3 regions of the Actinacidiphila sp. DG2A-62 genome follow, and region 2 is predicted to be linked to each of the others. Evidence: riboswitches for the same ligand, from Rfam matches in the RefSeq annotation. Region 2 holds a riboswitch; each other region holds the start of a gene.
The links. Region 2 has a riboswitch for cyclic di-AMP ahead of VSR01_RS30550 (M23 family metallopeptidase). Riboswitches for the same ligand answer to the same signal wherever they lie in the genome.
Positions count from the first base shown of each region.

Region 1: another riboswitch for cyclic di-AMP. It lies ahead of VSR01_RS24625 (C40 family peptidase); the one in region 2 lies ahead of VSR01_RS30550 (M23 family metallopeptidase).
Region 3: another riboswitch for cyclic di-AMP. It lies ahead of VSR01_RS15900 (peptidoglycan DD-metalloendopeptidase family protein); the one in region 2 lies ahead of VSR01_RS30550 (M23 family metallopeptidase).

Region 1 is NZ_JAYMGI010000002.1:5,468,817-5,472,081, forward strand. Features, by position in the region: gene VSR01_RS24620 (hypothetical protein) at 1-213, shown strand, start outside; gene VSR01_RS24625 (C40 family peptidase) at 319-1,374, opposite strand; cyclic di-AMP (ydaO/yuaA leader) riboswitch at 1,382-1,535, opposite strand; gene VSR01_RS24630 (C40 family peptidase) at 1,684-2,823, opposite strand; partial or broken gene pcrA (DNA helicase PcrA) at 3,063-3,265, shown strand, end outside.
Region 2 is NZ_JAYMGI010000002.1:6,814,564-6,817,828, forward strand. Features, by position in the region: gene VSR01_RS30545 (M16 family metallopeptidase) at 1-1,168, shown strand, start outside; cyclic di-AMP (ydaO/yuaA leader) riboswitch at 1,520-1,674, shown strand; gene VSR01_RS30550 (M23 family metallopeptidase) at 1,690-2,577, shown strand; gene VSR01_RS30555 (GntR family transcriptional regulator) at 2,874-3,265, shown strand, end outside.
Region 3 is NZ_JAYMGI010000002.1:3,649,574-3,652,838, forward strand. Features, by position in the region: gene VSR01_RS15900 (peptidoglycan DD-metalloendopeptidase family protein) at 1-1,429, opposite strand, end outside; cyclic di-AMP (ydaO/yuaA leader) riboswitch at 1,441-1,581, opposite strand; gene VSR01_RS15905 (N-acetylmuramoyl-L-alanine amidase) at 1,986-2,687, shown strand; gene VSR01_RS15910 (DUF4240 domain-containing protein) at 2,781-3,265, opposite strand, start outside.

The DNA of each region.
Region 1 (3,265 bases), 1.3 Mb from region 2:
ATGCTCGTCACCGGCGTCGCGCTGATCGCCATCGCGCACGCCGACGACCTCCACCCCAGCAGCGCCAAGCTCGGCGTCAAACTGGCGGTGCTGATCGTGATCCTGGGCCTGGTCTACGTCAAGCGCGACGAGGAGCGCGTCGACCCCCGCGTCTTCGCGGCGGTCGGCGCGCTCACGGCCGTCAACATCTTCATCGCCGTCCTGTGGACATAAGGGCCTGGACGTGAGGGCCTGGACGTAGGGCGTCGTCGTGAGGGCGTCGACGTGAGGGCTTCGTCGCGAGGGCGTGGCCGAGGGTCGGCCCGGGGGCCCGCGTGCTCAGGCCACCCGGCGGGCCGCGGCGAACGGCATCCAGCTCATCGGCGCGATCTCCACGGTCGCGCCGGTGTGCGGCGCGTGCACGATCTCGCCGTTGCCCAGGTAGATGCCCACGTGCGAGATGCCGGAGTAGAAGAACACCAGGTCGCCGGGGCGCAGATCGGACTGCGAGACCGCGACGCCGTCCTTGACCTGGTCCCAGGTGGTGCGGCCGATGCCGACGCCGGCCGCCTTGTACGCGGCCTGGGTCAGGCCCGAGCAGTCGTACGCGTTGGGGCCGGTGCCGCCGGAGACGTACGGCTTGCCGCGCTGCGCCAGCGCGAACTGGATCGCGGCGGCGGCGCGCCCGCTGGCCGGGCCGTTGTAGGTATAGCTGACGCCGGCCGACGACGAGGACGAGGAGGACGTGCTCGCCGGGTGCATCGCGGCGATCTTCGCCCGCTGCTCCGCGGTGAGGCTGTTCAGCAGCTTCTGCGCGGCGGCCAGCTTCGTCTGCACGTTCTTCTTCTGGGCGGCCAGCTTGCTCTGCGCGCGAGACAGTTCGTCGAGGCTCGCGGTGGCCTGCTGCCGCTGGATGTTCGCCTGCTCCTGCTGGACCTTGAAGGTCTCCAGCGCCTGCTCCTGCGTGCTGGACAGCCGGTCGAGCATGTGCGACTGCTCGAGGAACTGCTCGGGGTTGCTGGACAGGAACAGCTGCGTGGTCTGGTCGATCCCGCCGTCGCGGTACTGGGCGGTGGCGAACTGGCCCAGCACCCGCCGGGTCTCGTTCATCTTCTGGGTCTTCTGGGCCACCTGCGCGAGCAGTTGGTTGGCCTTGGTCCGCGCGGTCGCGGTCTTCTCCTTGGCCTGGTCGTACTGCTGGGTGGCCACCTCGGCCTGCTGGTTCAGCGTGTCGATCTGCTTCTTGACCTCGCTGATCGAGGGCTTGGCGGGCGCGGCGTGCGCGCTCTCGCTCATCAGGGTGACCGAGGCCAGTGCCGCCGCCGTGACGCCGACCGCCGCACGGGGGGCGGCGGAGGCGAGTATTCGGGGACGCGGCTTGCGGTGCGACGCCAAGGAGGCGACTCCTTCCGTGGACCGCCGACCGGGTTAGCTGACGGGTTCGGGCTCGAAAGGTCGCCCTACGGTCCCGCGCCTCGCGGCGCCGGCCCGATTCACCCCAAATGCTGGTGGGTCCCCGGCTCCGGCCGTGCGGCCGGATTAGGCGGAGGTGGCATGCTGCCGGCAATTCCCGGCGGAGGACGTGTCACCTAGCCGGTTACCGTAGCCAACGGGTGCGGGTCATGGGAAGTTTGGATCGCAATGTGACCGACATCGCTTCGTGATCTTACCGTCGGTGGCCGCCGTGGCCGGCCCGCGTCGCGGTCAATACGGGCGAACCCCGGCGTAGATGGGCATTTCCGTGATCGGCGCGATCTTGACCACGGTGCCGGTGTGCGGCGCGTGGATCATCTGGCCGTCGCCGATGTAGAGCCCGACGTGGCTGATGTCGCTGTAGAAGAAGATCAGGTCGCCCGGCTGCAGAGCGTCCACGGACACCCGGTGGCCGACGTTCACCTGGTCCCAGGTGGTGCGCGGCAGGTTGATCCCGGCGGCCTTGTACGCGGCCTGGGTCAGTCCCGAGCAGTCGAAGGAGTCGGGGCCCGTCGCACCCCACACGTACGGCTTGCCGAGCTGGTCCCGGGCGAAGGCGATCACCTGCTGGGCGATCGAGGTGTTGGCGGCGCTGCCCGACCCGGTCGAGCCCGTCGAGCCGGCCGACTGCGCGGCCTTGGCCGCCTTCTGCGCCGCGGCCTTCTGCTGGGCGGCCAGCTCCTGCGCCCGCTTGCGCGCCTCGGCCTCCTGCTTGGCCGCCAGCGCCGCCAGCCGCGCCTTCTCCTGCGCGGTCAGGCTGTTGAGCAGCTTCTGCGCCTCGCCGAGCTTGGTCTGTACGTCCGCCTTGGCGGCCTTCAGCCTGGTCTGCTGGGTGGTCAGCGTGGCCAGGCTCTTGGCCGCCTCGATGCGCTGCTGGGTCGCGGCGACCTGCTGCACCCGGTACGACTCGACCGCGGCGCGCTGCCGCTTGTTCATCACGCTGGTCAGGTGCAGCTCGTCGACCAGCGACTGCGGGTCGCCGGCCAGCATGTAGCGGGTGGTCGAGTCGTCGCCGCCGTTGCGGTACTGCGCGGCGGCGATCTGCCCGAGCACCCGGCGCGAGTCGTTCAGCGCCTGCGTCTTCCGCGCGGCGGCCTCCAGCAGCCGGTTGACCTTCGCGTTCTGCTGGTCGACCTGCTCCTTGGCGCCGTTGTACTTCTCGGTGGCGACCTCGGCCTGGTGGGTGAGGCTGTCGACCTTCGCCTTGGTCTGCGCGATGGTCGGCTGGGCGGGCTTGCCCGGCGCGGGGGCGGCGCCGGCGCTCTCGGTCATCAGCGTCACGGTGGCCAGCGCGGCCGTGGTGATCCCCACGGCGGCACGCGGCCCCGGCGTGCTCAGCAAAGCGGTACGGGCCTTACGGTGCGTCGCCATGGCGGACGGACTCCTCTCGGACGCTGACCGAAGCGGCTGGTGCGGAACCGTAGCCAAGGCCCGCCGTTGCTGGGAAGGGCGATGTCCGATAAGGCCCGATACCTTTTCGTAATCTTTTTTCGACGCGGGCGTGTCGTCACCCTGCGTGCCGACCGGGCTACCGCGGCCCGGGTCCCGCGGAGCCGCGGCCGACCCGAACCGCCGCGGCTGTCGGCGGCGGGCCCTAGACTCGGGAGGCGATGAGCAGCCTCTTTGACGAACACTTCCTCGCCGGTCTCGACGCCGCCCACGGACCGGCCCACGGGCCGTCCGACCCGTCCTCCGGCGACGACGTGCCCCCGCCGGACGACGAGGCGGACGGCGGCCCCGGCCACGCCGCGGAGGAGGTCCCGCACGACCTGTTCGGCGACCGCTTCGACGGCCCGCCGCCAGCCCGCGACGC
Region 2 (3,265 bases):
GGCCAGGGCGCTGTCGGAGGGCACCGACGAGCACACCGCCGAGGAGTTCGCGGCCGAGCTGGAGCGCTGCGGCGCGACGCTGGACGCGCACGCCGACCACCCCGGGGTCCGGGTCAGCCTCGAAGTGCCGGTCCGCCGGTTGGACAAGGCGCTCGGCCTGCTCGCCGAGGCGCTGCGGGCGCCCGCCTTCCCCGAGGACGAGGTCAAGCGGCTGGTCGCCAACCGGCTCGACGAGATCCCGCACGAGCTGGCCAACCCGTCGCGGCGCGCCGCGATGGCGCTGTCCAAGGAGCTGTTCCCGGCCGAGCTGCGCTGCTCCCGCCCCCGCCAGGGCACCGAGCAGACCGTGCGCAATATCGACGCGGCCGCGGTGCGCGCCTTCTACGCCGCGCACGTCCGGCCGGCCACCGCCACCGCGGTGGTCGTGGGCGACCTGGCCGGGATCGACCTGCCCGCGCTGCTCGACGGCACGCTGGGCCGCTGGACCGGCACGCCCGGCACGCCGCGGCCGCGGCCGGCGATCACCGCGGACGACACCTCCCGCGTGGTGATCGTGGACCGCCCGGGCTCGGTCCAGACCCAGGTGCTCGTCGGCCGCACCGGCGGCGACAAGCACGACCCGGTGTGGGCGGCGCAGGTCCTCGGCACCTACTGCCTGGGCGGCACCCTCACCTCCCGGCTCGACCGGGTGCTGCGCGAGGAGAAGGGCTACACCTACGGCGTGCGGGCCTTCGCCCAGGTGCTGCTGTCCAACGCGGACGGCACCGGCGCCGCGCTGCTCGGCATCAGCGGCTCGGTGGCCACCGAGGTCACCGGCCCGGCGCTGGCGGACGCCTGGCAGGTGATCCGCACGCTCGCCGCCGAAGGACTGACCGACGACGAGCGGGACGTCGCGGTGCAGAATCTGGTGGGCGTCGCGCCGCTGCGCTACGAGACGGCGGCAGCGGTCGCCGGCACCCTGCTGGACCAGGTCGAGCAGCAACTGCCCGACGACTTCCAGGCCGGGATGTACGCGCGGCTGGCCGCCACCGGAACCGTCGAGGCGACCGCGGCGGTGGTCAACGCCTTCCCGCTGGACCGTCTCGTGGTGGTGCTGGTCGGCGACGCGTCGAAGATCGCCGATCCGGTGCGGGAGCTGGGCATCGGCCCGGTCGCCGTCATCAGCTGACCGGCGCGCGCCGCGCCGCTCGGACCGCTCGGACCGCTCGCACCGCGGCGCTTGCACCGCCCTCGCGGTGACGCGTCCCCCGGACCCCGGTCGCCCGCACGGCGGCCGGGGTTCGGCGCGTCCACGGGCGCCCGGGGGCGTCCGAGAGTGTCCGAGGGGCGTCCGAGCGCCGGTTCCCCGCAGGCGTCGACTTGATGCCCAATATGCCGTTTTGGCCAGTTGTATGAGCCTGCGGAGGCGTGTGTGGCGTGCGCTACATATCGGCCGATCTGTTTGGTGCGGGGCCGAACGCCCGGTTAGCGTCAACGCTCGTTGTCCTCGGGACAGCGGCGTCCGGTCCTCCGGGCGCACACCCGTACATCGCCGAGTCCCCGTCCAGGGGAGCCGGGGACCCACTTTCCCCGGGGTGAATCGGGAGGAGGTCCGCCACCGCGGCGGCCGCCCCCGTAGGAGACCTTCCTGCTCCGAACCCGTCAGCTAACCCGGTAGGCGAGAAGGAAGGAAAGGAGTGACGCCTCCTCATGGCGTTCCCCGTTCGTCCCGCCCTGCGCGGGAAGCACCGCAGGCCGCGCCGTGGCCGCACCACCGCCACCCTGGCCGGCGTCGCCGTCCTGACCGCCGCGGGCGCGTTCGGCGCCACCGCGATGGCCTCGCCGGGCGAGGCCGAGCCGGCCACCGCCCAGAGCACCGTCTTCACCCAGGCCGCCGACGTCCCCGGCTCGCTCGCCCAGACGCTGGCCGCGCAGGCCGACGCCCAGCACAAGGCCGCCGCCGAGAAGGCCGCGGCGAAGGCCAAGGCGGAGAAGGCCCGCAAGGCCGCCGCGGCGCGCAAGGCCGCGGCCGAGCGCAAGGCCGCCGCAGCGGCGAGGGCCAAGGCCGCCGCCGCGGCGAAGGCGCAGGCCGCCGCCCGGGCCAAGGCCGCCGCGGCGAAGGCCGCGGCCGCCCGCAGCACGCAGGCCACCGCCAGCCGTTCCACCGCCCGCACCTCGCTGAGCGCAAGCTCCGGCTACATGAAGCCGGTCGGCGACGCGCCCATCGGCACCGGCTACAAGGCGTCGGGCTCGATGTGGTCCAGCGGCTCGCACACCGGCGTCGACTTCCTGGTCGGCTCCGGCACGCCGGTGCACGCCGTCGCCGCGGGCACCGTGGTCTCGGCCGGCGCCGACGGCGCGTACGGCAACGACGTGATCATCCGGCACGCCGACGGCAAGTACACGCTCTACGGCCACCTCACCGAGCCGCTGGTCTCGGCCGGGCAGACGGTCACCGAGGGCCAGGAGATCGGCATCTCCGGCGCCACCGGCAACGTCACGGGACCGCACCTGCACTTCGAGGTGCGCACCACCCCCGACTACGGCTCGGACATCGACCCGGTCGCCTACATGGCGTCCAAGGGCGTCACCATCTGACCCCGTCCGTCGCGTCCCACCCCGTTCCCCGAGAGCGGCCCGTCCCCCGAGAAGGCCCCGGCACCCCGCCGGGGCCTTCTCGCAATGCGGGGATACTTTTCTTTTCCCCGACGTGCTGGAATGGAGTCCGGCACAATGCCGGAAGGAAAACCGGGCGGATAAGGGGAGCAAGGGGTCTCGGTGATGGGCGATCGGCGGAATCGGGTGGGACGGATCGACCGGGTCGACCGGATCGTTCGGATCGACCGCGTCGGCCGGAATGACCGGCCGGATCTGCGGAACCGGTGGATTCACCGGTGAACGGGACGGACGGCGCGGGACGCCGCATCTCCGCCCAGGTGGTGTGCACCGCGATCCGCGACGACATCGTGGCGGGGTTCTTCCCGCCGGGCGGCCGGCTGACCGAGGAGCAGCTGGCGCAGCGCTACGGCGTCTCGCGGGTGCCGGTGCGCGAGGCGCTGCGCACCCTGGAGTCCGAGGGGTTCGTCCGCACCCGCAGGCACGCCGGCGCCTCGGTCGCCGAGCCCAGCGAGCAGGAGGCGGACGACCTGCTGGAACTGCGCGCGCTGCTGGAGCCGCTGGGCGCCGCGCGGGCCGCGCAGCGGCGCACCGAGGCCCATCTGAAGGTGCTGCGCGGGCTGGTCAGGCTCGGCCAGGAGCGCGCGCCGCAGGGGGAGTCCGCCGACCT
Region 3 (3,265 bases), 3.2 Mb from region 2:
CGGAGGCGACCGGCTTGATGTACGAGGCGGCGAGCTGCGCGAGGCGCTCGGCCTCGGCGCGCGCGGCGGCCTCCGCCTCGGCCCGCGCCTTCGCCTCGGCGGCTGCCTTCGCCGCGGCGGCCTGCTCGCGCACCTTGGCCGCGGCGGACTCCCGCGCGGCCCGGTCGGCGGCGATCTTGGCGGCGGCGTCGCGCTCCGCCTGGGCCGCGGCCTCGCGCTGGGCGACGGCCTGGCCGATGATCCGGGTGCGCAGCGCCTCGCCGGGGTCGGTGGGCGCGGGCGCCGCGGCCTGCGGGGGCTCCGTGGCGGCGTCCTCGGCGGGGGCGTCGGAGCCGGCGGGCGCGGGCGCGGCGGCGGGCGTGGTCGCGGCGGCGGGAGCGGCCGCGGGCAGCGGTTCCGCGGTACGCGCCTGGTCGGGCGCGGCGGTGAGGTCCTCCGCGGCCGGGGCTGGCGCCTCCGCCGCGGTCGCGGTGTGCGCGGCGGCCGGGCCGGTGTCGGCGGCCGGGCCCTCGGCGTTCTGCGGCTCCGGGGTCTGCTCGGGCGTGATGTCGGGCGTGACGTCGGGCACGGACACGGGCGCGGGCCCGGCGGCCGGCGCGGCCCCGGCCGGGGCCGCCGCGGCGACGCCCGCGGCTCCGACGGCGGCCATCGCGGCTATGCCGAGGACGGCGCCGCCGCGCGAGAGATTGCGCCGCTGCGGTCGCTGCTGCGCCTCGGCGGCGGGAGCGGCTTCCGGCACGGGTTCGGGCTCCGGGGCCAGGGCGGGCAGCGGGGTCGGCGCGAGCGCGGGGAGCGGCTCGGGCAGCTGCCCGGGGGTCGCGGCCGGCAGCGGCGCGGGCTCCGCGGAGGGGGCGGGGGCGGCGTAGGGCGCGGGAGCCTCGGCGTACCCGGCGCGGGGGCCGTACGGGTCCGTGTAAGGGTCGGCGTAGGGCGCGCGGTCGGCGTACGGGCCGGCGGCGTAGGCGTCGGCCGGCCCGCCGGCGTAGGCGCCGTTGACGTCGCCGGTGTCGGTGTACTCGCCGTATTCGCCGTCCCGGGTCCGGGCGTGCGGCGCGGACTCGGTGTACGGACCGGACTCGGTGTACGGGCCGGACTCGGCGTACGGACCGGGTTCGGGGTACGCGACCGGGCCGGCGTACGGCGCGGGTCCGGCGTACGCGACGGCGTCGACGGGCGCGCCGGGCCGGGAGGGGACCTGCGGCACCAGGGACCGGGAGGAGGCGGCGGACTGCGGCTGCGACTGCGGCTGCGGCTGCGGTGCGAACTGCTGCTGCGGGAGCGGGGGTTGGGCCGCCTGCCGGGGCAGCGGCTCGGGCTCCGTGCGCGCCGACGGGACCGAGGGGGTCGAGGGGGCCGACGCCTGCGCGTCGGTCGTCTCCGCCTCGGGACGGGCGGGCGAGGGTGCGTAGGCAGACTGGTTCGACGCCACGGCGGGCGCACTCCTTCCTTCCCTCTCGCCTACCGGGTTAGCTGACGGGTTCGGAGCAGGAAGGTCTCCTACGGACGGCCTCGCGGCCGGCCGATTCACCCCACGTTCTCGGGTCCCCGGTTCCCGCGGACGGGATTCGGCAAGCGCACGGTGCCGCCTCTGACGGCGGTGGTGACGACCGCGCTGCGTTATCGAACGTTAATAGAGCCGGGGGCGTTTTCCAAGCCGAACCCGGGAGTTGGCAACGGGAACCAAACGGTCACACCATCCGTAGAAGGGGTAAAGCGGGCACCTCGCGTGGCCTGCCGGTGATGTGAGCGTGTGTCATACGTGATGCGGAGGGGGTAGGGACGGCTACCGTCGGTGAGCGGGCGGAAACGGTTTCCGCCGGTCGGCGCGCAGGCGTGCGCGGCGGTGCGCGGGACGGCTTCCAGGGGTATGGACCTCTGCCATTTCGCGAACCGCTTGGCAGGTCGCGGGCGTCGGCCCCACGATGGGCGAGCCCCACATTTTTGTCATGCACTCGCCCGCACTCTGCCTCCAGAGGGAGCCCGCCATGGCACGCCGGAACCGACCCCAACTCCCGCCGCAGCCCGCCGGATTCGGCCAGTCACCGGACCCCGCGGAGCCGGCGGACCCGGCCGGCTCCGCCGCGCCCGGCACGTCCTCCCGCCGGGCGCTGCTGCGCGGCGGGCTGGCGCTGGGCGCCGCGGCGACCGCGGGACTGGCCGGCGAGCTGTGGTCCGGGCACGGCACCGCGACCGCGGCGACCGTCGACTACCCGTCCGCCACCTGGGCCCCGGCCAGCACCAGCAACTACACGGCGTCCAACCGGCCGTCGACGTACCCGATCAACCTCGTCGTCATCCACGTCACCCAGGAGACCTTCGCCGACACGATCAGCCTCTTCCAGAACCCCAGCCACGCCGCGGCCGCGCACTACGTGGTGCGTTCGTCCGACGGCGCGATCGACCAGTGCGTCCGCGAGCACGACATCGCCTGGCACGCGGGCAACTGGGACTACAACACGCGCAGCATCGGCATCGAGCACGAGGGCTGGGTCGACGACGCCTCGTGGTTCACCACCGCGATGTACCACGCGTCGGCCGCGCTGACCGCCGAGATCTGCACGAAGTACGGCATCCCCAAGGACCGCGACCACATCATCGGGCACGTCGAGGTCCCGGGCACCGACCACACCGACCCCGGTCCGAACTGGGACTGGGTCCGCTACATGCGCCTGGTCAACGGCACCTGAGCCGCGGACAGGACGACCCCCGCCCCGGGGCCGCCTCGGCAGGGAGGCAGGAGGTGGGCCCGGGGCGGGGGGTCAGGGGGGATGGCATCGTTGTCAGAGGAGCGTACGGGACGCGCTGGGCGGGGGCAGCGGAAAGAGGGCGGTGAGCCGCGGCAGGCGCCGCGCGGCCTCGGGCTCGTCGAGCGCGCTCCACCGGTGGCCGCGGGGGGCAGCGGCGGGCGGCGCGGGGGTGCGCAGCAGCGCCACGGCGGCGTGGAACGCGTCCTCCGGCGCACCGGTCAGCCGCGCGTGGACCGCGGGGGCGAGGTCCGGCAGCGCCGGCCACTGCGGCGCGTCCCCGCCCCAGCCGTCCCGGGGCCGACCGGACAGCCGGCGGATCTCCGGGACGTAGGCGAGGGCGTCGGGGTCGGCGACGGCCGCCTCGAAGACGGGGCGGCCGAGGCCGACCATCCATCGCTGGAAGTAGGCGAAGGTGTCGTCCGAGCACCAGCCGCCGAAGACGCGGTCGGCCGCGCCCCACAAATTCCAGGTGAACGCCTCGGCCATGGCGTTCTCCAGTTCCGCCTGGAACCGCACGA